Linked DNA regions of Pelorhabdus rhamnosifermentans. The protein of the gene in region 1 interacts with the protein of each later gene in a pairwise test. Links are inferred from orthologs where the notes say so. Each region holds a gene or a part of one and is shown in the gene's direction. Other genes may lie near its edges. The genes, in order: leuS and ligA.

What was found.
Region 2: the proteins of leuS (region 1) and ligA interact in binary tests that used the Escherichia coli proteins (3 or more experiments, as listed by UniProt). The link is inferred for Pelorhabdus rhamnosifermentans from one-to-one orthologs.

Annotation. Positions count from the first base shown.
Region 1 is NZ_JAHGVE010000009.1:72,098-87,162, forward strand. What follows is about bases 1,543-4,645. They hold leuS (leucine--tRNA ligase), read left to right. Parts: upstream 1,543-1,905; coding sequence 1,906-4,386; downstream 4,387-4,645. Outside these bases: Ga0466249_RS12515 (saccharopine dehydrogenase family protein), read left to right, coding at 1-1,018; Ga0466249_RS12520 (hypothetical protein), read right to left, coding at 1,140-1,535; Ga0466249_RS12530 (AbgT family transporter), read left to right, coding at 4,883-6,418; Ga0466249_RS12535 (ComEA family DNA-binding protein), read left to right, coding at 6,633-7,241; Ga0466249_RS12540 (DNA internalization-related competence protein ComEC/Rec2), read left to right, coding at 7,274-9,643; holA (DNA polymerase III subunit delta), read left to right, coding at 9,660-10,688; Ga0466249_RS12550 (sigma-54 interaction domain-containing protein), read left to right, coding at 10,777-12,186; Ga0466249_RS12555 (acyclic terpene utilization AtuA family protein), read left to right, coding at 12,382-13,743; Ga0466249_RS12560 (AtuA-related protein), read left to right, coding at 13,745-14,065; Ga0466249_RS12565 (CaiB/BaiF CoA transferase family protein), read left to right, coding at 14,125-15,065.
Region 2 is NZ_JAHGVE010000018.1:69,863-84,801, forward strand. Bases 3,830-6,806 are described here. They hold ligA (NAD-dependent DNA ligase LigA), read left to right. Parts: upstream 3,830-4,204; coding sequence 4,205-6,409; downstream 6,410-6,806. Other genes in these bases: pcrA (DNA helicase PcrA), read left to right, coding at 3,830-4,048; Ga0466249_RS18405 (pyridoxal phosphate-dependent aminotransferase), read left to right, coding at 6,800-6,806. Also shown: selenium-dependent molybdenum cofactor biosynthesis protein YqeB, read left to right, coding at 1-357; Ga0466249_RS18385 (XdhC family protein), read left to right, coding at 376-1,155; Ga0466249_RS18390 (XdhC family protein), read left to right, coding at 1,148-1,459; more of pcrA, read left to right, coding at 1,703-3,829; more of Ga0466249_RS18405, read left to right, coding at 6,807-8,038; Ga0466249_RS18410 (Glu/Leu/Phe/Val family dehydrogenase), read left to right, coding at 8,093-9,352; Ga0466249_RS18415 (pyruvate carboxylase subunit B), read left to right, coding at 9,404-10,756; Ga0466249_RS27275 (hypothetical protein), read left to right, coding at 10,902-11,027; Ga0466249_RS18420 (type II asparaginase), read left to right, coding at 11,187-12,269; Ga0466249_RS18425 (BRCT domain-containing protein), read left to right, coding at 12,669-12,902; Ga0466249_RS18430 (DUF1653 domain-containing protein), read left to right, coding at 12,895-13,134; Asp-tRNA(Asn)/Glu-tRNA(Gln) amidotransferase subunit GatC, read left to right, coding at 13,187-13,477; Asp-tRNA(Asn)/Glu-tRNA(Gln) amidotransferase subunit GatA, read left to right, coding at 13,491-14,939. UniProt on the Escherichia coli protein: DNA ligase that catalyzes the formation of phosphodiester linkages between 5'-phosphoryl and 3'-hydroxyl groups in double-stranded DNA using NAD as a coenzyme and as the energy source for the reaction.

The DNA of each region.
Region 1 (15,065 bases):
TCAGTCGGAAATTGTTATCAATGTAGGTCAGTCTTATATTAACATGTCTGTTTTGGAAGCTTGTATTGAAACAGGCGCGGTCTATATGGATACAGCTATTCATGAAGAACCAGACAAGGTTTGTGAAAATCCTCCGTGGTATGCTAATTACGAATGGAAGCGCAAGGAACGTTGTAAAAAAAACGGCATTACTTCTATTTTAGGGATCGGATTTGATCCCGGCGTAGTCAATGCCTGGTGTGCTTTGGCACAGAAAGACTATTTCGATCAAATCGATACTATTGATATACTAGATGTGAATGCAGGCAGTCATGGTAAATATTTCGCTACTAACTTTGATCCTGAGATTAATTTTCGGGAATTTAAGAAAGTATGGACTTGGATTGATCGAAAATGGGTGTTGCAAAAGGTTCACTCCGTAAAAGTGGACTACAATTTTCCTGTAGTGGGAAGCCAGCCTGTTTATCTGACTGGACATGATGAACTTCATTCTTTGTCAAAGAATATCGATGCCGCTTCCATTCGTTTCTGGATGGGTTTTGGTGATCATTATTTGAATGTATTTTCTGTTTTGACCAATATTGGACTGACTTCAGAAAAACCGGTCAAGATTGCAGATGGTGTGGAAATTGCGCCACTTAAAGTGTTAAAGGCGCTATTACCTGATCCGTCTTCTTTGGCTCCTAATTACACGGGGAAAACTTGTATTGGCAATTTTATTCGCGGTACAAAAGACAATAAACAGCGGGAAATTTTTATCTATAATATTTGCGATCACGCCGAGTGCTATAAGGAAGTGGAATCACAGGCGATTAGTTATACGGCGGGCGTTCCCCCTGTGGCAGCTGCCATTTTGGTTGCGCGCGGTGAATGGGATATTAAGAGAATGGTAAATGTGGAAGAATTAGATCCTACACCTTTTATCGATCTGTTAAATACACTAGGCTTGTCTACGAACGTGATTGAAGCACCTGTAGCTTTTACGCCGCCGGTTATTGAATCACTAGAGTCTGTTTGAAGAGAGGCAAGACCCAAATGATATAGCGTTGGAGAAATTGTTTATATTTTATGCAAACAAAAACAGGCCTTACAGCCTGTTTTTGTTTGCATGTCAGTCACCCAGTTTTGGCCTTTTTCGTTCATAACGTTTTTAGCCAGGAGTCAAACTTAGCGTAAATTTCACTGCGTGCTGTATCTACTTCGGCACCGCGCCATTCTTGTCCTGTATCATTATCATACCAAAGTTCACGATTGACAAAAGCGCCTGATGGACAAACCTTTTCTTGTACAGCTGCCTCAATCGTATCAATGATGCTTTGTTTGATGCTTTTCCGCATCAGCTTGCAGCCGGCTTTTTCTGTTGCTTTTACTTCCGGCTCTGCGTCTTCATTGGACGAAATTTCTACATGGCTGAGCAGCTTATTATGACTGCTTGCTTTGGCAATAGCCTGTTTGGCTAAAGTGGCGGCTTGCTCACGACTCATGTTATCGTCTGTTACGGTGACTCTGACTGTACCAATAATTAATTTATACATAACGCACCTCCTAAAATTTATTGTATGCCGTGAATTTTTGACTAGAACTTTTTGAGAATTGTCGATTTGACAGGTTGTTAAAGATTGCTATATAATTATATGCATAAATCTTAAGAAACAGAGTAGTAAGTTTTGTCGAATCAACAGAAAGTTAGCGGGTGATGGGAGCTGACGTTTCGTTAAAACTGAACTCACTGTGGAGGAGCAGCAGTAAAAGAATGAACTGCTGACGGAAAACCGCCGTTATCGGAATTGAGAGGGTGACTTTGTCACTAATCAGGGTGGTACCGCGAGTTTGCTCGTCCCTGGCTTTTATTGCCAGGGACTTTTTTATTTTTCCCTATTTTGTATTTCGGGAGGTTTTCTTATGATGAACGAAAAATATGTACCGGCGGAAGTAGAATCGAAATGGCAACGCATCTGGGAGGAACAGAAAGCTTATGAGACAAAGCTTGATCGTCAGCGCCCAGAATACTATGTGTTGGAAATGTTTCCTTACCCATCAGGTAATTTACATATGGGGCATGTCCGAAATTATTCCATTGGTGATGTTATTGCCAGGTTTAAGTCGATGCAGGGCTACAATGTGCTTCATCCTATGGGGTGGGATTCTTTTGGCATGCCTGCCGAAAATGCGGCTATTAAACATGGTCTCAAGTCGGATAAATGGACATGGGATAATATTGCCAATATGCGCCGACAGCAAAAGACGCTTGGTCTGTCTTATGATTGGGATAGGGAAGTGGCTACTTGTCATCCTGATTATTATCGCTGGACACAGTGGCTCTTTTTATTGTTTTATGAAAAAGGCTTGGCTTATAAGAAAAAAGCCGCTGTTAACTGGTGTGAAGAGTGTAATACTGTACTAGCTAATGAACAGGTTGTTGATGGACATTGCTGGCGGTGTGACTCTGTTGTTGTGAAAAAAGAATTAGAACAGTGGTTTTTTAAGATTACCGATTATGCTGATCGGTTGCTTGCTGATTTAAGTGAACTCAAGGGCTGGCCTGACAGAGTGAAAACGATGCAGGAAAATTGGATTGGCAAAAGTACGGGTGCTGAATTTTCTTTTGATGCTCCTGAGATTCATGAAAAAATTCCAGTTTATACTACAAGAGTGGACACAGTTTACGGTGTAAGTTATATTGTGTTGGCACCAGAGCATCCTTTTGTTGAGCGCCTTATTGCGGGTAAAGAACAGGAAGCAGCTGTCAAGGATTTTGTTGCTAAGGTGCGTGGACTTAGTGAAGTTAGTCGTACATCAGGTGACACGGAAAAAGAAGGTCTGTTTACAGGTGCTTACGCTATTCATCCCTTTACAGGTAAAAGAGTGCCGATTTGGGTAGCGAACTATGTATTGTTTGAATATGGGACAGGTGCTGTTATGGGGGTTCCGGCTCATGATGAACGTGACTTTATGTTTGCAAAAAAATATGATTTGCCTATTCAAATTGTCGTTCAACCGCAAGGCAAAGAGCTGAGTCTTGATTCCATGACAGACGCTTATCATGAGGATGGCATTCTTGTCAATTCTGGCGAGTTCAGCAGTATGACAAGTGAAGATGCACGAACTGCCATTGCCAAGTGGCTGGAAGAGAAAGGGATCGGTAGCGGCAGGACGAATTATCGTCTGCGTGACTGGCTCATTTCCCGTCAAAGGTATTGGGGGGCACCGATTCCGATTATTTATTGTCCTCATTGTGGCGTTGTTCCTGTACCAAAAGATCAATTACCTGTTCGTTTGCCAGAAAACGTGGATTTTAATCAAGGTGCCGTGTCTCCACTTGCGACTGTTGAGGAGTTTGTCAATTGTACTTGCCCGAAATGTGGTGGTAAAGCAAGGCGTGAAACAGATACAATGGATACCTTTATTTGTTCCTCATGGTATTATTTCCGTTATACGAGTCCGCATTGCGAAGTGGCACCATTTGATTCATCGCAGGCCAATTACTGGGCTCCTGTTGATCAATATATTGGCGGCATTGAACATGCTATTTTGCATTTATTGTATTCGCGCTTTTTCACGAAAGTGCTAGCTGATGCGGGACTCGTCAATGTCAATGAGCCTTTTAAAAATCTGTTAACACAAGGAATGGTTATTAAAGACGGTTCGAAAATGTCAAAATCCAAAGGCAATGTTGTTTCGCCTGAAGAGATTGTCAATAAATTTGGCGCTGATACAGCGCGGTTATTCATTTTATTTGCCGCTCCTCCTGAACGGGATCTGGAGTGGAATGATCAAGCAGTGGAAGGCTCTCATCGGTTCCTCAATCGTTTGTGGCGGATTGTTTATCACTATGTTGACACGATTCGTGGCGGAGAAACGAGTTATGATACAGTAAGCTTGACGAAAGCCGATAAGGAATTGCGTCGCGCCTTACATTTGTCTATTAAGAAAGTAACCGATGACATTGGAGAGAGACGGAATTTTAATACAGCCATTAGTTCCATTATGGAGCTTGTTAATGCTTTGTATCTGTTTAAAGACCAGGAAGATCAGCCGAAATCCGGTTTGATTTATGAGGTCTTGACTTCACTTGTGAAACTCATTGCTCCTTTTGCGCCGCATATAGCAGAAGAATTGTGGTCTGAAATGGGACAAGAAGGCAGTGTTCATAAGCAAAAGTGGCCGAAATATGATCCAGACGCCATTGAGCAGGATGAACTGGAAATTGTGTTACAAATTAATGGGAAAGTGCGCGATAAGTTAATTGTTCCAGCCAGTCTTGATAAAGTGGCACTAGAGGCTGCGGCGTTAAAACAGGATAAAGTGAAAAACCTGATTGCTGATAAAAAAGTAGTCAAAGTGATTTGTGTTCCCCATAAACTTGTTAATATTGTTGTAAAATAGGGTTTCAATAGTGATAGGAAACTTTTGAGTCAGTGCCGATAAAAGTATTAGCACTGACTTTTTTTATTGAAAGTAACAGTTGAAAACAACACAGGAATCATTTTACATGCTTTATTATTTTACTTGACTTGTGGTTTATAGTGATATGATTTCTCGTCGAACTTATTAAAGGCCACGCTAGCGGTTTTTCTTAATTCATAAGATAATTTTGCTATTAAAGAGTTTTAAGGCAGTAGTCGTCAAAATATATTTGATATTGGAGATCTTGACAGATGATAGATTGTTCCATATAATAATTATTAATATAACACTTACATGAGCGATGGGGCTCTCGCAATTTATGCGGGAGTTTTATGTTTATTTTTTGGAAATGTCTTTTAAAAGGCCAAAAATGGTCTGTAATAACATTTTATAGTGAAGGAGCTGGTTATTAAAGCCGAAGCGATGAGAAGGAATAGGGCAATGAGGATTTTTAATGCAAAGGAGAAATGTATTGATGAGCAAGTTGGCAAACAACCCGCAGGTAAATGATGATCCGCGCAGTGGATTTTTGAAAAAAATTGAGATATTCGGGAATAAACTTCCTAATCCGGCAATTCTATTTTTACTATTAATTGGTCTTCTTGCTGTTGTATCTGCAATATTAGCTTCGAATCATGTGGCTGCCATTCATCCTTCTACACATAAACCAATTTTTATTAAAAGTTTAATTAGTCAAGAAGGATTACAATGGATTTTTACGGATTTGATAAAAAATTATCTTGCTTTTCCGCCGCTTGGCATGATTATGGTAATGACTTTGGGTATTGGTCTTCTGGAAAAAGCCGGATTTATGGATGCTGCCATCAAATCGGCTGTTCACGCTATTCCTCCGAAATATGTCACATTTACTATTGTAATCATTAGTTTTATGAGCCACATGGCTTCTGATGCCGCTATTGTTGTTGTTCCGCCGATTGCAGCTATGTTGTTTTATTCTTTGGGACGACATCCTTTTGCAGGATTTGCTGCATCACTTGCTGCTATTTATTCTGGGTTTACAGCCAATCTGTTAATTGTTACGACAGATGTGTTGTTATCAGGGCTGACGACGCAAGCAGCACAAATTGTTGATCCGAATATGGTTGTAACACCGATTGATAACTGGTATTTTGCTTCATTTGCCGTTCTTGCTCTTGCTATCCTTACGACAGTAATTACTGAAAAATTTGTTGAGCCAAGTTTAGGTACTTTTCAAAGCAGTCAGGAAGTAAAATTAGAAAAGCCGACAGATCAGCAAAAAACAGCTCTTAAGTTTACAGGAATTGTGGCCATCATTTTTATTGCTGTTTTAATGTTATTAGTTGTACCTGAAGGTGCCTTGCTCAGAAATCTCGAAACAGGTGGTATTCCGGGATCACCATTTATGAAGGGGATTGTACCGTCGCTCTTTTTCTTTTTACTTACTTTAGGTCTTGCTTATGGGCTCAAATTGGGTTCGATTAAAAATGGTGATGATATTATTCATATGATGAGTGAAGCTGTAAAAGGATTATCAGGTTTTCTTGTTATGGCCTTTGTTATTGCGCAATTTATTGCTGCCTTTACATGGACTAATGTGGCTACCCTTGTTGCAACAACAGGCGCTGATTTTCTAAAGAATATTCATATGACAGGTCTTCCGGCCTTGATCTGCATGATGTTACTTGGTCAGTTACTTGGGCTATTTATTGCTAGTGGCTCGGCAATTTGGTCGTTGTTATCACCTGTCTTTGTTCCCATGTTTATGTTGCTTGGTTATCATCCGGCATTTATTCAAATGGCATTCCGCGCTGGTGATGGTGCTTTGAATACGGTTCAGATTGTTAATCCTTTCTTACCGCTTTTCTTAGAGGACTTGAAAAAGTATAAAGCAGATACAGGTATTGGTACTTATTTGTCGCTTATGATGCCTTATGCACTATCCTTCTTTGTTATGTTTTATCTTTTGTTTACTTTCTGGTATATGTTCGGTTTGCCAAGTGGCCCGGGCGTGCCGCAGCGGTTATGGTAAGATGAAAAGAAAACAATTTTATGTGATGCAAGTAGCTTAGGTGAAAATGAATTTGGTCTCATTGATCTGACAACATGTCAGATCATTTTTTTTTTTTTGCTATTATACAGATTATTGCAAAAATATATAGGAAATGCCTGAAGAATAACGAAATATTACATCAAGACTGGATGTCTTTTAGCCGATAATATTCTTATGAGGGGTCTGATGTCAAATGGGGACCTATAAGAAACGATTGGTAATTATCTTAGTTATGGCGGCCATGGCTGTGGGGGTAAGCTTTTTTATTTTTTCCAGCAAGCATTCTGCTGTTGATGCTGAATTTACTAATGATGATGTTGTCACAGAGCAAAAGCCTTCAGGCAAGGGAAAAGCGAAAGGAGATTCCGTTGTGTATGTAACAGGTGCAGTCAATCAGCCCGGGCTTTATACAATCAACGATCGTCTTAGAGTAACAGAGCTCATTGCACTTGCTGGTGGAACGACATTTGATGCAGATATGAGCAAAGTGAATATGGCACGTGTCGTAAAGGATGGTATGCATATTCATATTCCCGTTGTTAAAGAAAAAAAGGCTGCTCAGACGGCGGGAAGTGTGCGACAAGGGCATACTTGGCAAGGGACGGCGACTGAAGCTATCAATGTGAATACAGCTTCAGTTGAGGAACTTAGTACTGTCAAAGGAATTTCACCGCAGCTTGCCGCCCAAATTGTTGAATATCGCATAAAAAAGGGTGCTTTTGCTTCTTTCGAAGACTTATTACATGTACCGGGCTTTACTCCCAAGCGGTTAAATCGGGTGAGGGACAAGCTTGTGATATAGTTTAGTGAGTTTGTTGAAAGAAGGCGGTTGTCGTGTTGTGGCCAATTGTGATTTCATTTTTGGCCGGTTTGATTTGTCAGCCTTATGTCGAATCGTATATTTCCATTACAGTAGCAGGTATTTTAGTGATTTTTCTGTTCGGCGGAGTTGTATTTTGTCTTCATACAGATGAATTTTTTTATGCGAAAGTTTTTTTGAGCATTTCTTTTATGTTTGTTGGTTTTTTACTCATGTCTTTTGCGCTTGCTGTTTCGCCTACTGATATTAGTCATTATAGCGGCGAGCAAAGTATCAAGGGAGAAGTCGCGAATGTTCCGAAGGTTACTGCTTCTATGAATGGGAAAATTCATGTAACGTATGTGATTGCAGCCCGCAAAATTCAAGTTCATGGCGAGTGGCATCAAGTATCTGGTAAATTTATGGCTGTTCTAAGTCAGCAGCAATCTGACAGGGCCTTTAGTCTGGGCGACAGGGTTATGCTTACAGGCAAGCTTTATTTGCCTCACAATTATCAGAATCCAGCAATGTTTGATCAAGTGATGTCGCTGAAAGAGCGAGGCATTTCGGCTACGCTATGGATCAAGTCTATGCGAGGTGAGCAGCGCTTTCACGGCTTTTCTTTGGCTAACGTTTTGGCTGATATGCGCGCGCAAGTGCATCAGCGTATGGCAGAGGCGATGGCACCGGGGGATGCGGCTTTGCTGAGTGGCATGTTATTTGGTGGTTATGATGGAATTCGCAGCGATATTATTCATGATTTTGCAGCCACGGGAATTATTCATATTCTCTCTGTTTCTGGTACTCATATTGCCCTTGTTGCTGGGGCAGCAGCCGCAATTTGCTCTTTGTTCCATGCATCTTCCAATGTGACAGCAGCTGTTTGTGCCATGTTTATGATTTCTTATTCCATGCTCTCGGGACTTGTACCCGCCGTTGTGAGGTCACTTATGATGGGGCTTGCCGCATTGCTTGCAGTTTGGAGTGGACGCAGTTGGAATAGTTCCCAGGCCTTATTAATGACGGTTTTACTGCTATTATTTTATCAACCACTGTGGATTTATGATTTGAGTTTTTTGCTATCTTTTGCAGCGACTGGGGGGATTGTATGGTTTTTTCCCTCACTTCGCAATAAGCTGGATTTTGTGCCGACGCCGCTGGCTTTATCGCTTGCTGTGACATTGGCAGCGGAGCTGGGTGTTTTGCCATTTGTTGCTTATTATTTTAATAATCTTCCCCTATCTTCGATATTGGCCAATTTGGCCATTGTTCCTATTATTGAATTGACTGTTCTTGTTGCCTTGTCTGGTGCAGTATGTACGTGGATTTTACCCGTTTTTTATTTGCTCAATCGCTTTATTTTTGCTTTTTGTAGTTTGATAGTTGGCTTTGCTGTATTACTGACTCAAGGGCTTGCTTATTGGGGTGGATTGCTTTACGTACCAGCATTTAATTGGCTCACGGGGCTTATTTATTATATCGGACTATTTTACCTATTCGGTTATCATCCTAAATTTATTTGGTCAGCTCGTGAAGTCTGGCGGCGTTATTCATGGAGTGTTGCTCTTTTGTGCAGTCTTATGCTTCTTATGGGGAGCTGCTATGCGTTTTGGCCGAAACCTGTTACAGTACATTTTATCGATGTCGGCCAAGGGGATGCGACACTCGTCATTACGCCTCATAGACATGCTGTGTTAATCGATACAGGCGGCACACTAGGTGAAGATAGCGTTTTTGATGTGGGGGAAAGAGTTGTTGTTCCTTATTTAAAACATTATGGTGTTACTCAAGTCGATGTTTTAATTCTTACGCATGGACATCAAGACCATGCTGGCGGTGCAGCAGCTGTAGCTGAGCTTCTATGTGTGAAGCAGGTGGTAATTGCCAAGGAGGCGCCATCGCCTGCCATGTTAGCTTTGGAGAAAGCGATGCATCATGAGCATTTGATTTTTGCTGCTGAGGGACAAAAACTGGATCTTGATGGCGTTCATTTTGAAGTGATTCATGCTGAAAATGCGATTCGCGAAAAGCCAGGCAATGAAGTATCTTCTGTTATTCGTTTTAACTACGGGGCGAACAGTTTCCTTATAACAGGTGATCTTGAGGCAGATGGGGAGCAAGAAATACTTGAAAAGGGGATTACGCCTGTTAATGTGCTGAAGGTGGGCCACCATGGTTCGAAAAATGCCTCTACAGCTGATTTTCTGGCTGTTCTTCACCCTGAGTATGCTATAATATCTGTAGGTTATGACAATCACTTTGGTCATCCTCATGCGGAAACGCTGCGGCGTCTTCAGGCGATTCACGCAAAAATTTATCGGACCGATGAAAATGGCGCTGTCGTATTTACGCTTGATGGCCGGAATATATCGGTTAGAACCTTTGTTGGTGGCATGTCCCATTAGGAGGATTTGATGTTTTATGGATTACGTAGCTTTACAAAAAGACTTGAAAGCAGGTAAGATTAAACCTTTATATTTGCTTTATGGTGAAGAGCCCTATCTGTTTAAAGAGTATCAAGAGCAGATACTTAAAGTATTACTGACCCCTGATGAACGTGATATGAATTTAATAACGTTTGATCAAGATCCATCGGTTGCTGAACTTCAAGGTATTGCGGAGGGCTTTCCTTTTTTAGGAGAGCGTAATGTGCTGCTTGTAAGGAATACGCGGTTTTTTAGTGCGGCAAAAAAAGGTCGTTCTGAAGAGAAGGGGCCGCAAAAGGATGAAGATTTACTGCGCTTTTTAGAGGCTATACCCAAGCAAACTGTTCTGATATTTATTAGTTATGAAAAGGTGGATAAAAGGCGTAAGACATTTAAGATAGCCTTTGAAGTCGGGGCTGTCCTGGAGGCTGCGCCACTAAAAGGGCGGGAATTGCAAAGCTGGCTGGAAGGCACAATTGGTGCACTTGGCAAAAATATTTGCTCTGAGGCACTCCATGAGATATTAACGGCTGTAAGCTTGATGCCTCATGCATCGCTGAATTATCTTGAACAAGAACTGACGAAAATTGTTCTTTATTTAGGAGAGAGACAAGAAATTACGGTGGCAGATGTCCATATGCTTCTTGCCAGCGTTCCGGAAATTTCCGTATTTGTTATGATGGATGCACTGAGCAGAAAAAATGCCCGCCTGGCACTTGCTGTTCTTGAAGAACAAATAGCGACTGGTCAGGCAGGGCTTCGTCTATTGGCGTTGTTAGCACGGCAGGTAAGACAGTTGTATCAGGCAAAAATTATGATTGAAGAAGGTTTTAGCAGCAAAGAAATTGGCAGTTATTTAAAGCTTATGCCTTTTGTAACAGATCGATTAATTAAACAAAGTCGCGTTTTTCAGCTTGCACAACTCAAACAGGCTCTAGGGCTTTTGAGTCAGGCTGATCAGGATTTAAAATTGAATAAAGGTCTTGTTTCACTGGAAAAAATTATTATTTATCTATGTCAATGAAGAATTTTTGGCCATTAAGTCTATGAAAGTTGAGTTATAGTTAGCCTTGATAATCCGGAAATTACATAACCTAAATTGAGGTGATTTCATGGAAATGATCGATAGGATGAATAAAAATATTCTATATATGATCTTAGCGGCGATTGATAATATTCATGATGGAATAGTAATTGTAGATAAAAATTCAAAAATAATTTATGTGAATGAAGCGTATTCCAAAATTCTTCATGTTAATAAAGATAAAGTATTAAATCAATTTGTAAGTGAAATAGAACCTGGAGCGATTATATTAGACAGTTTAAAAGAAAAAAAGCCGAAAATAAATACGGTTGTAAAAGTGAAAACGAGGGGAAAAGAAATTGTAGTCAATATAAATCCAATTATAGTTGCGGATGAACTTTTAGGAGCTGTATCCATTTTTAAAGATGTCACAGAGGTATCCTTGCTAAATAAAGAATTGGAACAAGTTCGTAAATTAACGGGCTATTTTTATAATGGTAGTTCAAAATTTCACAAGGACTTACCTGAAAGTTTTTCGAATATCATAGGAAATGATAAGAAGTTTATCAATTGCTTAAAATTAGCAAGTATTGTAGCTCCCACAGACGCTGCCGTATTAATTGAGGGAGAAAGTGGAGCAGGGAAGGAAGTTGTAGTTAACGCGATAGTAAGTGTGAGTAAAAAAAGAAGAAATCCATTTGTAAATATTAACTGTTCGGCTATCCCTGAAAGTTTATTTGAAAGTGAACTTTTTGGATATTCCTCTGGCTCTTTTACGGGTGCTCAAAAGGGCGGTAAAGTGGGTAAATTTGAAATGGCTAATAATGGAACAATATTTTTAGATGAAATAGGTGAAATGCCACTGTTTATGCAGGCAAAACTTTTGAGAGTTCTTCAATCTGGCGAAATTCAAAAAGTAGGTTCTAATAATATTAATATCGTAAATGTGCGAGTCATTGCTGCTACAAATAGAGATTTAAAATCAATGGTGAATCAGGGAAAGTTTAGAGAGGATTTGTATTTTAGATTGAATACTTTTAAAATAACGATTCCGCCTCTTCGAGAAAGAGGTGAGGATAGCATTCTTTTAGCTGAACATTTTTTAAATTTATATTGTAATAAATATAAGAAGAAATTGACTTTGTCTAATGAAGTGAAAAATTTATTGCTAACTCATCACTGGGCTGGAAATGTAAGACAGGTCCAGAGCTGTATTGAATATGCGGTGATTATTTGCCAAGGAGATATGATCACGATAGCGGATTTGCCAGACGAAATACAAAATTCAAGTATAGCTGAGAAGGAGCATGCATTTAAACATAAAGAAAAAACTTTAAAGAATATGATATCGGGTGTGGAAAAAATTCAGATAGTGAATGAGTTGAAAAAAACGCATGGAAATAGAACACAGGCAATGGAAAACATCGGGATATGCAGGCGTACTTTTTATCGCAAGTTGAAATTATATGATATTGATCCCAAACTGTATACCAAGTAGCATTTGCATTGTATACAAAGTATATTGCTGTATACAAAGTATATAACAATATACTTTGCCAGATGTGTAAGAATTGCTTGAAATAACTGATTTGGTTGATATTTATAATGCTTATTAAGCATTATTTTTTTTTGGCATGGTAGTTGCAATATATAAATACGAAATAATATTTTATATTGTGAAGAGGGTGGATTTGTGAAAACAGTAAGAATTGGTGGAGGTCAAGGTTTCTGGGGAGATTTAAATGATGCTCCAATAACTATGGCAAAGAATGATAATGTTGATTATATCGCATGCGACTATTTAGCTGAATTAACTTTATCAATTATGAGAAGACAGAAAGAACACAATCCTGAAAGAGGATATGCAAGGGATTTTATCACGGCTTTAAAACAAATGCTTCCAATGATTAAAGAAAAATCGATTAAGGTTTTGACGAATGCCGGAGGCATGAATATCAAGGCAGCAGTGGAAGCCGCAAAAGAGGCGATTAAAGAATCGGGTTTGAATTTAAAGATCGGTTATGTACTTGGCGATGATGTGATGGATATTATACCGGAACTCAGAAAACAAGGGATATCGATGAATAATATGGATACTGGAGAAGCTATCGATTCAATTTTGCCCCGCATGATCAATGCGAATGTATATTATGGATCAGAACCGATTATAGAATGCTTACAGGGTGGAGCCGATATTATTATTGTGGGGCGTTCTACCGATACTGCAATGTGGCTTGCGCCCCTGCAGTATGAATTTGGCTGGAAAACGGGTGAATGGGAAGCCTTGTCTACCGGTATTTTGGCAGGCCATTTATCGGAATGCGGTGCACAAGCTACTGGTGGTAACTACGATTATGATTGGAAACACGTTCCAGAGCCGGAATTTTTAGGCTATCCGATAGCTGAAATTAGTGAGCCTGGGAAACTTGTTATGACAAAAACTAAAAATACGGGCGGTCTTGTAACACCACAGTCGATTAAAGAACAATTGTTTTATGAAATCCATGATCCGAAAAAGTATCTTACGCCGGATGTGGTAGCTGATTTTAGCAATGTAACTGTAAAAGAATTGGAAAAAGACCGGGTGGAAGTGGCTGGCGTAACAGGCCATGAACGACCGGATACTTTAAAACTTTGCGTGGGTTATCGCGAAGGATATCGCAACATCGCCTACCTGCCGTACAGTTGGCCGGAGGCTTTGGAAAAAGCCAAGTTGGCAGCGAACATTCTTGACAAGAGAATGGCAATGAAAGATTTGAAAGCTTTGGAAAAACGGATCGATTATTTAGGTCTGAACGCGTTACATGGTCCTATGGCCCATGAAATTAATGCCGATTTAAATGAAGTAATACTACGATATGCTATAAAGACAGAAACAAAAGAGGAAGCATTTAAATTGACCCCGGAAATTGCACCCGTAAGCAATTTAAATGGTCCAGCACAAGGCTGCTTTTTTGGTGGCAGAACAAAACCTAGTGAAGTGTTTGCATTGTGGCCGACATTGATTCCAAGGGATGCTATAAAATTAGAGGCACATGTTGAGGAGGTTAAATAAAATGCAAGTACAATTAAAAGAGATAGCACATGGCAGATCTGGAGATAAAAGCGATACGTCAAATCTTTGTATTTATGCAAGAAAACCCAAGTATTATCAGGCTATGAAAGAACAGCTTACGCCGGCAGCGGTAAAAAAGCATTTTGAAGGCGTTGTATTCGGTGACGTTATTCGTTATGATCTGCCGCAATTGGACGGTTTCAACTTCGTTATGCACCATGCTTTGGATGGCGGTGCTACTCGCTCACTTAGACTCGATACGTTGGGTAAAACCATGGAAGCAGCGCTTTTACGCTTCGTCATCGAAATTGACGAAAAATAATTGGGGATTTTATGTTCTGATAATGAAGTAATATTATAATTCAAAGGAGATTGTTGAATATGGCAAAACCACTTAGTGGTATTCGTGTAATTGATTTAACACGTGTTTTGTCTGGGCCCTATTGTACGATGCTGATGGCGGATATGGGAGCTGAAGTGATTAAGATCGAGCAGCCTGACAAGGGGGACGACAGCAGAAGCTATCCTCCGTTTGAAAGAGGAATCAGTGCTTATTATGCCAATCTCAATAGAAATAAAAAAAGTGTTGCATTGAACTTAAAAGATGATGAGGCTAAGAAAGTCCTTTTTGATATGATTAAAGTTTCTGATGTAATAGTAGAAAATTTTAAACCGGGCACGATGGATAAACTGGGGTTGTCTTATGGCGAAGTCAAGGCAATCAATCCAAAGATTGTATATGCTTCTATATCTGGTTTTGGTCAAACAGGACCTTATAAAAAACTTCCCGGTTATGATGTTATTGCACAAGCAATGAGTGGAATGATGAGCGTTACAGGATGGCCGGATTCGGCACCGACAAGAACGGGAACGGCTATCGGTGATATTCTGGCTGGACTCAATTGCTGCATCGGCATTTTAGCTGCGCTTCAAGGCAGAACAGGCAATCAGCATGGCGATAGAATTGATATCGGACTGGTAGATTGCTCGGTTAGTGCGATGGAAACGATTAACGAAATATATATGGTGGAAAATAGAATGCCTCAGCGTATCGGAAATCGATATGAATTTATTTATCCTTATGATTCTTTTCAGGCTAGTGATGGCTGGGTTGTTATTGCAGTTGGCAATGATTCGATTTGGAAAAGATTCTGTGAAGCTATTGAACGGCTAGATCTGCTCGAAGTAGAAAAGTATAAGCTTAATAAAGATCGAGTCAAAGCACATGAGGAATTAACTAAACTTGTTACTTTATGGACAAGGAAACATAAAATTAAGGAAATTATCCAATTGCTTCAAGCGCATAGTATCCCTTGTGCTCC
Region 2 (14,939 bases), on another replicon or contig:
TTGTCAGGGACGGCTGCTCCCAATACAGCCATTCCTGGCAATATTGGTGGTTATACGATTGAACGGTTGCTCCAGTCACCTTGTGCAGGTGTTTTTCAAGGCATGAAGAATATTGGTGATATTGTAAGAAAAGGCGAAGTCGTTGCAACTGTGGAGAAGCAGCCTGTGCCTGCTAAGATTGGCGGTGTTTTAAGAGGGTTGCTTAGAAGTGGCCTGACCGTTCAGGAGGGGATGAAAATCGGGGATATTGATCCACGGAGTTGCCGGGAATACTGTTTTACTATTTCTGATAAGGCCCGAGCCGTTGGTGGCGGCGTGCTGGAAGCCTTGCTTATGAGTAGATTGACTGGCGAGTAGTCAAGAGGAGGAATCAAATTGGCGCAGTTTGAACAATTGTTTGAGGCAACCCAAGATCATCCGGAAGTGCAAGTTCTAACACTCGTGCGAGCCCTGCCTGACCAGGTTCAGTCTGTGGGGGAGATGCTGCTTCTTTATCCTGATGGGCGTAGCGACGGTTGTCTCATTGATCAAAATTTTACAGATGAAGTGTTGCGGCATCTTCAGGAACAGGTGTGGCAAGGTCCCCGTTTACTTGAATTTGCTGAAGGAAAACAGCAGGTCTTTTGGGACAAGTGGTTGGATCGGCGCAAAGCTGTTGTTCTTGGCGGCGGTCATATTAGTCAGCCCCTTGTGCAATTTTTAGCACAACTTGATTTTGATGTGACTGTTGTGGATGATCGACCTGATTTTGCCAATGAGGCGCGGTTCCCTGAGGCTCAGCGAGTTGTGTGCAATAGCTTTGCTCAAGGCATTACGGATTTGCAATCTGAAATGAATGACCAGACGGCTGTTGTCATTGTGACGCGCGGCCATCGCTATGATCTGGAATGTTTAAGAAAAATATTAGCCATCCCGGTTGGGTATCTCGGCATGATCGGCAGTAAGCGCCGGGTTCGGGAAATTGTCCACTTGCTTGTTGAAGAAGGCTTTTCACCTGCTTTGCTGCAAAAAGTTTATGCACCTATCGGCATTGATCTTGGCGGGGCAATGCCTGCCGAAATCGCACTAAGTATTGCTGCTGAAATTATTGCAGTCTTTAATCAGGGATCACTGCGATTTCTCACTCAAACAGGAAAGGCTGAACATCATGAATAAACAAGTGCTTGAAAAGGTATGTGAGTTACAAAAAGCAGGCCAAAAAGGTGCATTAGTGACGATTATTCGGACCTGGGGTTCGACACCACGCAAGGCGGGCAGTAAAATGGTTGTCCAGCCTGACGGGGCTATGACCGGTTCCATTGGCGGCGGCTGCGCCGAAGCGGCAGTTCGTTTACAGGCGTTATCTGCCATGGATGAAGGGCGTTCTTTTGTTTATAAAGTGGATATGCTGCAGTCTGTTGCCGCTGATGAAGGTATGGTCTGTGGCGGTGTCATGGATGTATTTATTCAAATGATTTGATTGGAGTCGAAGGGGCTTGAGAGCAGGACTGTGTAGTTCCTAAGGAACTGTACAGTCCTGCTCTTGTCTAGGCTTTTCTTATTTAGGGGCAGGTTTACAATCAATTGAGTCGAATAATTTACAGTTAGGGTTTAGCAAATGTGTCATTTGGCGTATTGGAAGGGGTAGTGAACGATTTTGGCATTAAATCAATCGGAAATTACAGAATATCAGTTATTAAGGGGAAAGCTAAAAGAACAATTTTTGGCGGGACTCAATGGTGCTCAGCAGCAGGCTGTCATCCAAACAAGGGGACCGCAACTCATTATGGCAGGAGCTGGCAGTGGTAAGACACGGGTCTTAGTTCATAAAATTGCCTATTTGCTTCGTTATGGAAACGATGAAGCAGAAGATTTGCCGCCGGCTTATTTTTCTGCGGCTGATATGGCTGTACTTCGCCAAGTGGTTCAGCAACCTCAAGCGTTAAATAATCTTGATGCGCGTACAGAGCAATTGCTTGCGCAGGGAATAAAGCCATGGCAGATTTTGGCCATTACATTTACAAATAAAGCAGCGGCTGAAATGAAAGATCGTGTAGCTGCTCTTGTGGGAACGGCGGCCAAAGACATTTGGCTGAGTACATTTCATGCTTTTTGTGCGAAATTTTTACGTTATGAAATTGATCATGTCAATGGCTATAGTCGTAATTTTAATATTTATGACAGCTCTGATACGTTAAATGTCATAAAGAATTGCTTAAAAGAACTCAATCTCGATGATAAGCATTTTCCGGCCAATTCCATGGCTGCCGCCATTTCCAATGCCAAAAATTCTTTGCAGGGGCCGAGGGAGTTCACGGATGCCGCCGATAATTTTCATGACCAAAAGGTAGCGGAGATCTATCAGCTTTATCACGATAAGTTGCTGCGTAGTAATGCCTTAGATTTTGATGATTTACTCATGGTTACGGTGCGTTTGCTGGAAGAAAATCAAGCCGTACGGGAAAAATACCAAGAAAAGTTTCGCTATATTTTAATTGACGAATATCAGGATACCAACCGGGCGCAATATCAGTTAGCGCGGCTGTTGGCGGCAAAACATCGCAACATCTGTGTTGTAGGCGATGCCGACCAAAGTATTTATGGCTGGCGCGGTGCCGATATCCGTAACATTCTTGATTTTGAGTCGGATTATCCTGATGCCGTTGTGATTAAATTGGAACAAAATTATCGCTCTGTGACAACGATTCTGGATGCAGCGAATGCCGTCATCGAGAATAATACTGATCGGAAACCGAAAAAACTAATTAGTACGCGAGAGCAAGGCGAACCGATTCCTTATTATTTGGCTTATGACGAACGGGATGAAGCGCAGTATGTGACAGAGAATATTACGAAGTTGAATAGTATTCATCAGATTCCTTATGGTGATGTGGCTGTGCTCTACCGGACAAATGCGCAGTCGCGTGTCATTGAGGAAGCTTTTATGAGGCAGGGCATTCCTTATACGATGGTGGGAGGACTGAAATTCTACGACCGTAAGGAAATTAAAGATATTTTGGCTTATTTAAAAGTAATTTATAATCCGGCGGACATGGTAAGCTTAAGTCGTATTATTAATGTTCCCAAACGCGGGATTGGTGCGGCTAGCATCGATAAAATGCTGGCTGTGGCGGCAGAAAACGATCTTACCCTGTTCGATGTCATTTCTAATACCGATCAGGTGCCACGGCTCACAGCCAAGGTAAAACAAAAGTGCGAAGATTTGTCTGCATTGATTTTTACGCTTATGGGCGATTTAAATACGCTTTCTGTGCGGGATATTATTGAAAAAGTGATTGAAACGTCCGGTTATTTGGCAGAATTACAACAAGAAGGTACAGATCAAAGCGAGTCGCGTATTGAGAACATTAAAGAACTCTTAACTGTGGCCCGTGATTTTGCGAAAGACGAGGAACTGGAAAATAATTTGGAAAATTTTCTTGAACGTGTCGCTCTTGTATCAGATTTGGATACGGCTGAGTTTGTCGAAGAAAAGGTTACCTTAATGACGCTCCATTCAGCCAAAGGTCTGGAATTTCGTGCAGCTTTTCTCATTGGGCTGGAAGAAGGCATCTTCCCTCATTCAAGGGCTTTAATGAATGAAGAGGAGTTAGAAGAAGAACGTCGACTGTGTTATGTGGGAATTACGCGGGCCAAAGAAAAGTTGTATTTGACAAGCGCTAAAATGCGAACCATTTATGGTCGGACGCAAATGTCAGGGCCCTCACGGTTTATTCAGGAGATTCCGCCTGAACTGGTTGATCGGCAAATCAAAGCCAAGGCAACCTCTTTTGCAGCTACGCGTAGCAGGGACATGCATTCGCCAGTGCGTACGGGTCAGCGGCCTTCCTTTTCATTGCCTCCTGCGGTTACCATCCGTTCGTCTGTATCAAATGTGAAAAGTACCTTCGACTGGAAGGTTGGGGAAAAAGCGCAGCATGTAAAGTACGGCACAGGCACGGTAGTCAGCGTGAAAGGAACAGGGGAAGAACAGGAGATTACCATTGCTTTTCCGGCAGTAGGCGTTAAACCTTTTATGGTAAAATATGCGCCTTTAACACGAGCATAAGAGGGAGTGCTCAGACAGGGAGTGACACGCGGTGATGGTGATTTATGTTTAAAACGGAAATTGTCTAGATGTATGTTCTTTATGAATGATGAAATACCATTTTTTACTGTAGCTTAGCCACAGTAAATTAGACAGTAACGAAGCGGAGGACATCAAATGGACACACAAAATCGTATTAAAGAGTTGAGAGACAAGATCGAATATCATAATCGTAAGTATTACGATGAGGACGCGCCGGTAATAAGTGACTATGAGTACGACAGAATGTTACTCGAACTTAAAGAGCTTGAGCGTGACAACCCTGAGTTAGTAATGCAGGAATCACCTACTAAAAAAGTTGGTGGCAGAGTTAAACGAGATCTTAAAAAAATCGCTCATGATGTTCCCATGCTTTCGCTTGAAGACAAATTTTCAAAAGATGAAATAGTAGACTTCATAAGAAAGATGCAGAACGAACTCGATAGTCCAGTATTTACTGTTGAACATAAAATTGATGGTCTTTCTGTCTCGCTGCGGTATAAAGATGGAAAATTTGTACAGGGAATGACTCGTGGTGATGGAGTAAGTTATGGTGAAGACATAACTGAAAACCTTAAAATGATACGTTCCATACCACTAGAAATATCCGAAAAACTTCCTTACCTTGAAGTGCGTGGCGAAGTGTATATGGACGATGCTGCGTTTGAGGCTGTCAATGAACGCCAAGAAGAAATAGAGGGCAAAATATTTGCCAACCCTAGAAATTGTGCTGCTGGTACTTTGCGGCAATTAGATTCGAATGTAGTTGCCGAAAGAAAATTATCAATTTTTATTTTTAATATTCAAGCGGTTGAAGGAAAAAAATTTGCATCGCATGCAGAGACGCTTGATTGGCTGTCTAAACAGGGGTTTTCGGTGATACAATATGTCAAATGTGTCACGGAGAAAGATGCATGGGATGCTATTTCTTCAATAGGTGAAACACGCGGCGAATTACCGTATGGCATTGATGGTGCGGTTGTGAAGGTAGATAATTTAGCGGATCGACAGAAGTTGGGTGCCACTGCAAAAGCGCCCAGATGGGCGGTTGCTTACAAGTACCCTCCCGAAGAAAAGCAAACGAAGGTATTAGATATCGAAGTTAATGTGGGGCGAACTGGGAGATTAACGCCATTAGCTATTTTACAGCCGGTCAGGTTGGCAGGCACAACAGTGTCGCGAGCATCTTTGCACAACCAGGATCAGATTGACAGGTTAGATATACGTGTTGGCGATACAGTTGTTGTACGTAAAGCTGCGGAAATTATTCCGGAGATTGTAAGGGTTGAAAAAGAAGAACGCCCTGAGGGAACGATTACGTTTAAAATTCCTGACAAGTGTCCGGTTTGTGGAGCCCCTGCTTTTAGAAGTGACGATGGGGCCGATATTCGCTGCAGCGGGATAAACTGTCCGGCGCAACTCGTGAGACTTATTATGCATTTTGCCTCACGTGGGGCAATGGATATAGATGGATTTGGTCCGGCCGCTGTTCATGCGCTTATGAGTAAGGGATACATCAAGGATATAGCTGATATTTATTACCTCAAAAATCATCGGGAAGAGTTTCTTGCGAGTGGCATTATTACACGCCCACGTAAGAAAGTAGCTGTTCGTAAGGATGGCCGTCCGCGTAAGCAGGCAGAGCCTAATTATATTGCTAGTACTGATAATCTTCTTGAGGCTATAGAGCGTTCAAAAGATCAGAATTTGGCTCGCCTCATAAATGGGCTTGGTATAATTAATATCGGTAAACATACCGGGGATATTTTGGAGAAACATTTTCCTGACATATATGCTATTGCAAACATTAGTTATGAAAAATATGTACAACTGAAAGATGACAGGAAAAAACTAAAGAAAGAACAAAAAAAGCTTGAAAAAAGATTGGAAATTTCAGAGAACCAAGAGGATCTTAAGCAGCTGAGCGATCTGAAAGAACAGCTAAACGATGTTGAGAAACAACTACAGGAAAATGGCGATATTAAAGGTCTTGGGGACGTAAGCATTAGAGCAATTGCAACTTTTTTTGCTCAACCCCAAACCCAAACGATGCTTGCGCGACTCGAACAAGCAGGCGTGAATATGAAATCAAAAGTTGTTCAACATGTAGCTGATGATCGCCTGAATGGTGCTGCATTTGTTTTAACAGGCACGCTGCCTAGTATGTCAAGGGAAGAAGCTTCTCGACTGATACAGGCCAATGGAGGACGCGTTACGGGCAGCGTGTCAAAGAAAACGACTTATTTACTGGCAGGTGAGGGGGCTGGAGATAAGTTGAATAAGGCAGTGGCGCTAGGTGTGAAAGTTCTTTCGGAAAGCGATTTCTTTGCAATGGTTAAGTAGCCACAAATCCATTTGTTAGAAACTTAATATTCAAACCTAAAAAAGTTTACCTAACTTCATATTTGCAGAGTTATAAAAACAAAGGGGCACATAAAAGTGCCTCTTTGTTTTTCCAGCGAGCGAATGTATCTCTATTTGTGATATTTGTATTAAAAGATAAGCTTCATTTTTAATAAAGTAGCTAAGAAATTTTAGAGGAGTAAAAAGTTTAGTTTTCGTTGACAAATAAGTGAATAAAGACTATATTTAGAATAGTTAAACATTGTATACAAAGTGCAAAATACAAAATACGATAGTGGAGGTGATGTTCTAGACTTTTATCGCATCAGAGAACAGATATTGATAAATGGTTGTCTATTGTTTTTCAAAAAAATGAACAAAGGAGGACGTATGTCACAAAGCAGACTTGCAGTGCATTCTCAGGGAAAAGTTTTTATTGATGAAGTTTTTGATGCAGTTGCAGCCGCCGGGCGAGCAACTGCTAAATACGGCAAAGAAGAGGTGATCAATGCAACGATTGGCACATTATGCGATGAACAGGCAAAGATAGTCTTTCTTCCAACCGTAGAAAAAGCATTTCGGAGCTTGTCAAATGACGACATTGCTGCTTATGGCAGTGTGAGAGGGTTGCCGGAATATTTGTCGGCCACCATTGAACAGACTTTCGGTAATTATAAGCCTGAGGGTTATATTGAAGCTGTAGCCACTGCCGGTGGTGCCGGAGCGGTACATAATATCATTTGGAATTATTCCAATATTGGCGATGCCGTTTTAACGCACGACTGGTATTGGCAGCCATATACAGCAATTTGTAGTGATATCACGAGAAGATTAGAAACCTTTGCGCTTCATGATGAGAATCTACGGTTTAACATCCAATCATTTGAAGCAAAAGTTCATGAATTGATTATAAAGCAAGATAATCTCGTCATAGTTTTGAATACGCCTAACCATAATCCTACAGGCTATAGCCTGACTGACCCAGAGTGGGATCAGGTAATTCATATTATTAAACACTATGCTGTGGGCCAGAAAACGATTGTACTTCTTATTGATTCCGCCTACATGGATTACTTACCCAATGCGGATAAGGGAAGAGCTTTTATCAAGAAGTTTAGTAATTTATCGAAAAATATATTGGTTACTTTTGCTTTTAGCATGTCCAAAGGATTTACCATGTATGGACAACGCACAGGGGCGGCCATTGGTGTGTCATCAGACAAGAATGTGATTGATGAATTTGTCAATGCAACAACAATCACTTGTCGAACAAGGTGGTCGAGTGTCAGTCGTGCGGGCATGAAAGTGATGGCAAATATCTATAAGGAAGCAGAATTGTTGACTCAACTTGGTCGCGAACGATCACAATATGTAGGATTGCTTCAACGACGCGCGAGTGTTTTTGTTGAAGAAGCTAAGGCGGCTAAATTGGCGTGCTTACCATATTCCGGCGGATTTTTCCTCAGTGTACCGACTACAAATCCAACGGGGGTAAGTAAGTTGTTGCAGCAAAACAATATATTTGCCGTGCCACTTGCCAAAGGGCTGCGAATTGCGGTCTGTGCAGTGCCGATAAAGAAAATGAATGGTTTAGCAACAAAGGTAGCCGAAGCAGTTGCTGGTTTATAATCTTTCATTTGCAGCGGCTTTACTATCTAAAATATTATTGAGGAGGTTAAGATTATGTCTGAAATGTACAATCCTTATCAAAATATGCTAGAGGTTCTCGATGAAGCGGCTCAAAATTTGGGGTATACGTATAATGATTACGTAGCAGTTCGTTCTCCGGAAAGGCAATTGATCGTCTCTGTGCCTGTTGTTATGGATGATGGACATACGGAAATATTTGAAGGCTACCGGATCCAACATAGCAGTTCCAGAGGGCCCTGCAAAGGGGGTATTCGATTTCATCCTCAGTGTGATGTAGATGAAGTGAAAGCACTGGCGGCGTGGATGACATGGAAATGCGCGGTTGTAAATATTCCTTATGGTGGTGCGAAAGGGGCTATCAAATGCGATCCTTCGAAACTGTCTGAAGGGGAACTAAGACGCATGACAAGACGCTACACGGCGTCAATTTTACCTATTTTAGGACCGGAAAGAGACATACCCGCCCCTGATGTCAATACAGATGGCCGCGTGATGGCCTGGATCATGGATACGTATAGCATGCTCAAAGGATATGCCGTGCCTGCTGTCGTAACAGGCAAGCCAATTGAAATTGGCGGATCCTTGGGAAGAGGCGAGGCCACTGGGCGGGGAGTCATGTTTGCCTTACTCAATACGTTGGAGAAACTGGGGCTTAAGCATGAAAATATGACGGTTGCTGTTCAAGGTTTCGGAAATGTTGGTAGTATTGGTGCAAAACTTATGCGACAAAAGGGTTTCAAAATTGTCGCTATCGGGGATGCTTATTGTTCGCTTTATAACAAGGACGGGATTAATGTCGAGGCTGCTATTGAGTATTCCGCCAAAAATCATAAGTCACTTCAAGGCTATACCGAAGAAGGCATTCAAATGATAACGAATGCGGAATTATTAGCGCTCAATGTGGATGTTTTATTCCCGGCAGCACTTGAAAATCAGATTACTAAAGAAAATGCGGACAATGTCAAAGCCAAGGTGATCGTAGAAGGTGCTAATGGACCCACTTCCAAAGATGCCGATGAAATTTTAAATAAAAAAGGAATTATTGTTATTCCTGATATCTTGGCTAATGCTGGCGGAGTTGTTGTTTCTTACTTTGAATGGGTACAGAATATCGAGTCTTTCATGTGGGATGAAGATTACGTTAATAACAATTTGGAAAAAGTTGTAAGAAGAGCGTTTGAGGAAGTTTGGAAAGTTCACGTTGATAACCACGTTTCCATGAGGATGGCAGCATATATGGTTGCTCTGAAAAGAGTAGTTACGGCGAAGAAGCTTCGCGGCGTTTTCCCCTGATGGAAACGGATAAGGACTACAAACAATAATAATTTAGGAAGTGGGAAAGGTATGTTCGAAAATAAGGATCCTTTGAGGATCACAGAAACGTTATTGCGTGACGGTCATCAATCTTTAGCTGCTACCAGAATGCGTACTTCGGATATGGTTCCTATGTTGGAACAGCTCGATGAAATCGGCTATTTTTCAATTGAGGCTTGGGGTGGAGCTACTTTCGATACCTGCTTGCGCTTCCTAAACGAAGATCCGTGGGAAAGGCTTCGAATGTTGAAAAAGCATCTGAAAAAGACCCCTATTCAGATGTTGCTGAGGGGTCAAAATGTTCTCGGTTATAGCCATTATGCGGATGATGTCGTGATGGAATTCGTCAAACGTGCTGTAGATAACGGTGTGGGTGTTCTGCGAATTTTTGACGCACTGAATGATGTCCGGAATATGGAAGTCGCAATTAAGACTGCTAAACAAGCTGGCGCTCATGTACAAGGCGCTTTCGTTTATACAATTAGTCCGTTCCATAACGAACAGACATTTCTGGCTGTTGCTAAAGATTTAGTATCTTTGGGGTGCGATTCTATTTGCATCAAAGATATGGCTGGCCTTTTGGCACCTTACAACGCTTATAATTTGGTAAAAGTACTTAAAGCAAATATTTCGGTGCCCATTCATATACATACCCATTATACGAGTGGCATGGCGTCTATGACGTATTTAAAGGCGATTGAAGCGGGTGTGGATATCGTGGATTGCTCACTGTCCCCTTTCGCGATGGGTTCCTCACAACCAGCCACAGAAGCTATTGTAGCTGCATTGGAAGGTAATGAGCGAGATACAGGTATCAATAAAGAACAACTTTATCCGCTTGCCGATTACTTTCGCAATGTGAAGCGCGAGCTTGAAAAAACTTTTAAACTGAATACGGCTATCGAAATAGACACAAAAGTGCTCAAGTTCCAAATTCCTGGTGGTATGCTATCAAATCTTCTTAACCAAATGAAGGAACAGGGGATGGCTGATAAATTTCCCGAACTTATTGCCGAAATGCCGCGAGTTCGCGCCGAATTAGGTTACCCGCCGCTTGTAACACCCACTAGTCAGATTGTTGGATCGATGGCAGCATTCAATGTGATGTTGGGCCGTTACAAAGTGATTCCGGAAGAGGTCAAAAATTTGGTGAGGGGAAAATATGGACGTACCCCTGCCCCTATTGATCGATCTATTCGGAAGCTTATTCTTGGCGATGAACCAACCATCGATCACCGGCCAGCCGATGACATTTCGCCACAGTTAGAAAATTCCAGGCAGGAACTCGCTGCAAAAAGCTATTCAAATGTTTCTACGGAAGATATCCTTTCTTACACCTTATTTCCGGAAGTTGCTCTAAAGTTTTTGGAAGCCAATCGCTGACTGTATTTGATGCCCTGAAGAGATCAAACAAAAGCGCCTACAAAATGCCAATTTGAGGATTAAATACAAAAAAGACTTGGTCTTACGAGTCAAATTTTTCTCGGCCTTGTTTTAGTGGCCCTGTTCGGAGCCATATTCCCACACTATGGTGAAGCAATTAAGCTGTAATGTATTTGGTAATTGTATTGCTACTGTTGTTGTAGCTCGTTGGGAACATGAATTTTCTGACGAAGCCGTTCAAGTTGCTTATAAGCAGAGTTATACAGATTGATTAGATAGGTTGGTTATCACATTACATTTAAGAAAATAACCATCCTGATCTGTGGAAACAGATATCCGACTTTGATTATTATAACGAATCCGAGTATTGTAAATCATAAAAATTCACTGTAAAATTTATATGGATAAAATAACCATAGGGAGTGATATTATGAAAAGACGTTTACTATGTGTCCTTGTTACAGTATGCTTATTGATGTTCAGTTTACAGGTGGTTGTTTTAGCAGCAGATGCTCCAGCTAAGTTGCCTAACGTTGTCATTCTTGCTACAGGCGGAACAATTGCCGGTTCCGGCGCAACAACAACGACAACTGTCGGCTATACTGCCGCTACAATGCCAGTGGACAATCTGATCAACGGCGTGCCCGAGCTTAAAAATGTTGCGAATGTGACCGGTGAACAAATTTCGCAGATAGCCAGTGAAAATATGACAAACAAAGTTTGGCTGAAGCTGGCTAAACGAGTTAGCGAGCTACTGGCATCAGACAATGTCGATGGCATTGTCATTACTCATGGAACAGATACAATTGAAGAAACGGCCTACTTTTTAAATCTCGTCGTTAAAAGCGATAAACCAGTTGTTGTTGTGGGAGCTATGCGCCCACCAACAGCAATGAGCGCTGACGGCGCAATGAACTTGTATAACTCTGTTATCCTTGCTGGCAGTAAAGAAGCTGTTGGGAAAGGCGTTTTAGTTTGCATGAATGATGTAATCAACGGCGCTCGTGATGTAACCAAAACCAACACGGCTCTACTTGACACATTCCGTGCCCCTGAACTTGGTTACTTAGGTTATATGCAAGACAGCAAACCCCATTTTTACAAAGAATCAACGCGGCGCCATACAACGAACAGTGAATTTGACGTCACGAATATGACCGAGTTGCCACGTGTTGACATCGTTTATGGTTATGAAAACAACACTCGCGTTGGACTGGACGCTTTTGTCGCTGCTGGTGCCAAAGGGATTGTCCATGCTGGTGTTGGTGATGGTAGTTTATTTACTGAAGTAAAAGAAGGATTGATTGACGCCCAGAAAAAAGGTGTTGTCATCGTGAGAAGCTCTCGTGTCGGAAATGGCATTATTGCCCGTAACGGCGAAGCCAATGACGATCAGCTCCACTTCGTTGCTTCAGATACTTTAAACGCACAAAAAGCACGCATTCTGTTAATGCTAGCTTTAACTAAAACCAGTGATCCCACTGAAATTCAACGTATGTTCTGGGAATACTAAAGATTGCTGAAGGAGTCCGAAAAATTCGGACTCCTAGTAATCTTAGGAACTCTTGCCATTTTAAGTTTATCTTTTTACTTCTAGCCACTTTATGATTCTTTGTATAATATGTAATAACTTGAAATTATCATATTCCAAAGGAATGGTGGTCATGATATGATTCCATTTTTGGCCACTTTAATGTTCCAGTTATAATAGTGTAGCCCAATATTTATCGGCTGCGCTATTTTTTTTAGAATGATAATGCTAATTTTTGTAAAAATAGTAACATAAATCTGTCAGAGTCATCTTAGTGGTAGATTCTAGTACGAGGGGGTATTATAATGAATTTTGTAGCTATCGATTTTGAAACTGCTAGACGTGACCTGGCTAGCGTCTGTTCCGTGGGTATAGCGGTCGGTGGTTAATCAAGGTGTAATTTCTGAATCAACACGGATGGCCTTATCGCGAACGGAGGCCACCAAGGCCATTGAATTGGGCGGCGGAAAAGTCACAGGATCGGTAAGCAAAAAAACGGATGCTGTTGTGGCAGGTGAACAAGCTGGCAGTAAACTAGACAAGGCCCCTGCATTAGGTGTTGTTGTCATTGAGGAAGCAAAATTTAGCCACTGGCTGGAGGAAAAAAATGAGTAGCATAGAACAAGAAAAAATCAGGCCGGGCCGTTATCGGCATTATAAAGGCAATGAATATGAAATCATTACAGAAGTCACCCATTCTGAAACAGAGGAACAGCTTGTTTTATATCGGGCTTTGTATGGTGAACAGCGACTATGGGTTCGTCCTAAGGCCATGTTTTATGAAACCGTTGTTGTTAATGGACAGAAAATGCCGCGGTTTGCTTTTGTCAGGCCTGACATTCAGTGATTGTTTATGTTATAATTAACATTATTTCTACAAAAATTGGATGGTGAAAACAATGAAAATTACCGGCAAAGATGTCGAAAAGGTTGCCTTATTGTCCCGTCTGGAAGTTTCTCATGATCAGATTGATTTGTTTGCAAGCCAGCTGAATGACGTGCTTGATTATGCTGAAAGCCTCAATCAGGTTGATACAGAGCATGTCGAGCCTATGGCACATGTTTTGCCCATTCAAAATGTTATGCGTCCTGACGAAGTAAAGCCTTCGCTGCCGCGCGAAGCAGCGCAGCAAAATGCGCCTGAAGTGGAAAACGGTTACTTTAAAGTTCCCAAAGTGGTAGAAGATTAGGAGGACAAGTTAAATGTTATGGAAGAAAACCATTCATGAACTGCATGAACAGCTTGTAAATAAGGAAATATCGGCTGTCGAATTGACTCAGTCTGTATTGGGTCGTATTGATGCCGTGGAAAAAGATGTACAAGCCTATGTGACTTTGACACGCGAATCCGCTTTAGCTAAAGCGGCGGCTGTTGACGCCAAGATTAAAAATGGCGAAAATCTCTCCCCGTTAGCAGGGATTCCTTGTGCAATGAAAGATAACATCTGTACGAAAGATGTCATCACCACGTGTTCGTCCAATATGCTGAAAAATTTTGTGCCGCCTTATAATGCTACCATTATTGAGAAGCTGGCCAGAGAAGATTTTGTCATGACAGGTAAAACAAATATGGATGAATTTGCCATGGGGAGTTCGACAGAGACCTCGGCTTTTCATCCTACCCATAATCCCTGGGATCTAACGAAAGTTCCGGGCGGATCAAGCGGCGGATCGGTCGCTGCAGTTGCTGCGGGCGAGGCCATCTGGGCCATCGGTTCGGATACAGGCGGCTCCATTCGCCAACCTGCTTCTTATTGCGGTGTTGTCGGACTTAAACCGACTTATGGGCGCGTATCACGTTATGGACTGATTGCTTTTGCTTCTTCACTCGATCAAATTGGTCCTCTTACGCGCGATGTAACGGATGCGGCCCTTGTCATGAATGCCATTGCCGGCCATGACGCCAAGGATTCTACTGCGAGTCCGGCAGCTGTGCCTGATTATACGGCTTCGCTTGTCAAGAATGTAAAGGGTCTCAAAATTGGTCTGCCTAAGGAATATTTTGTGAAAGGCATGAATGCCGACGTTGAAAAGGCCGTTTATAAAGCTATCGACCAGCTCGTTAGCCTGGGTGCTGAACTTCACGAGGTATCGATGCCTCATACTGAACACGCTTTATCGGTCTATTACTTAGTAGCTCCTGCCGAAGCTTCTTCAAATTTGGCTCGCTATGTTGGCGTCGGATATGGTCATCGTACAGCAGGTAAAGATATTGTGGACATGTATAAAAAAACGCGCAGTGACGGTTTTGGCGATGAAGTCAAGCGACGGATTATGCTTGGAACCTATGTTTTAAGTTCAGGTTACTACGATGCTTATTATTTGCAGGCACTAAAAGTTCGCCGTCTTGTCAAACAAGATTTCGACAAGGCATTTGAAAAGGTCGATGTTCTTGTGACGCCGACGGCTCCTACAACAGCCTTTACACTCGGGGGAATCAGTGATCCCCTAACCATGTATTTGCAGGATGTTTGTACCATTCCGGTGAACTTAGCTGGATTACCTGGCATTTCATTACCTTGTGGATTTGCTGGTAATATGCCGATCGGTCTACAGATTATTGGCAAACCCCTTGATGAAGCAACGGTTTTACGTACGGCTTATACGTTTGAGCAAAACAATGATTACCACACGCGCCTGGCGTCGCTGGGG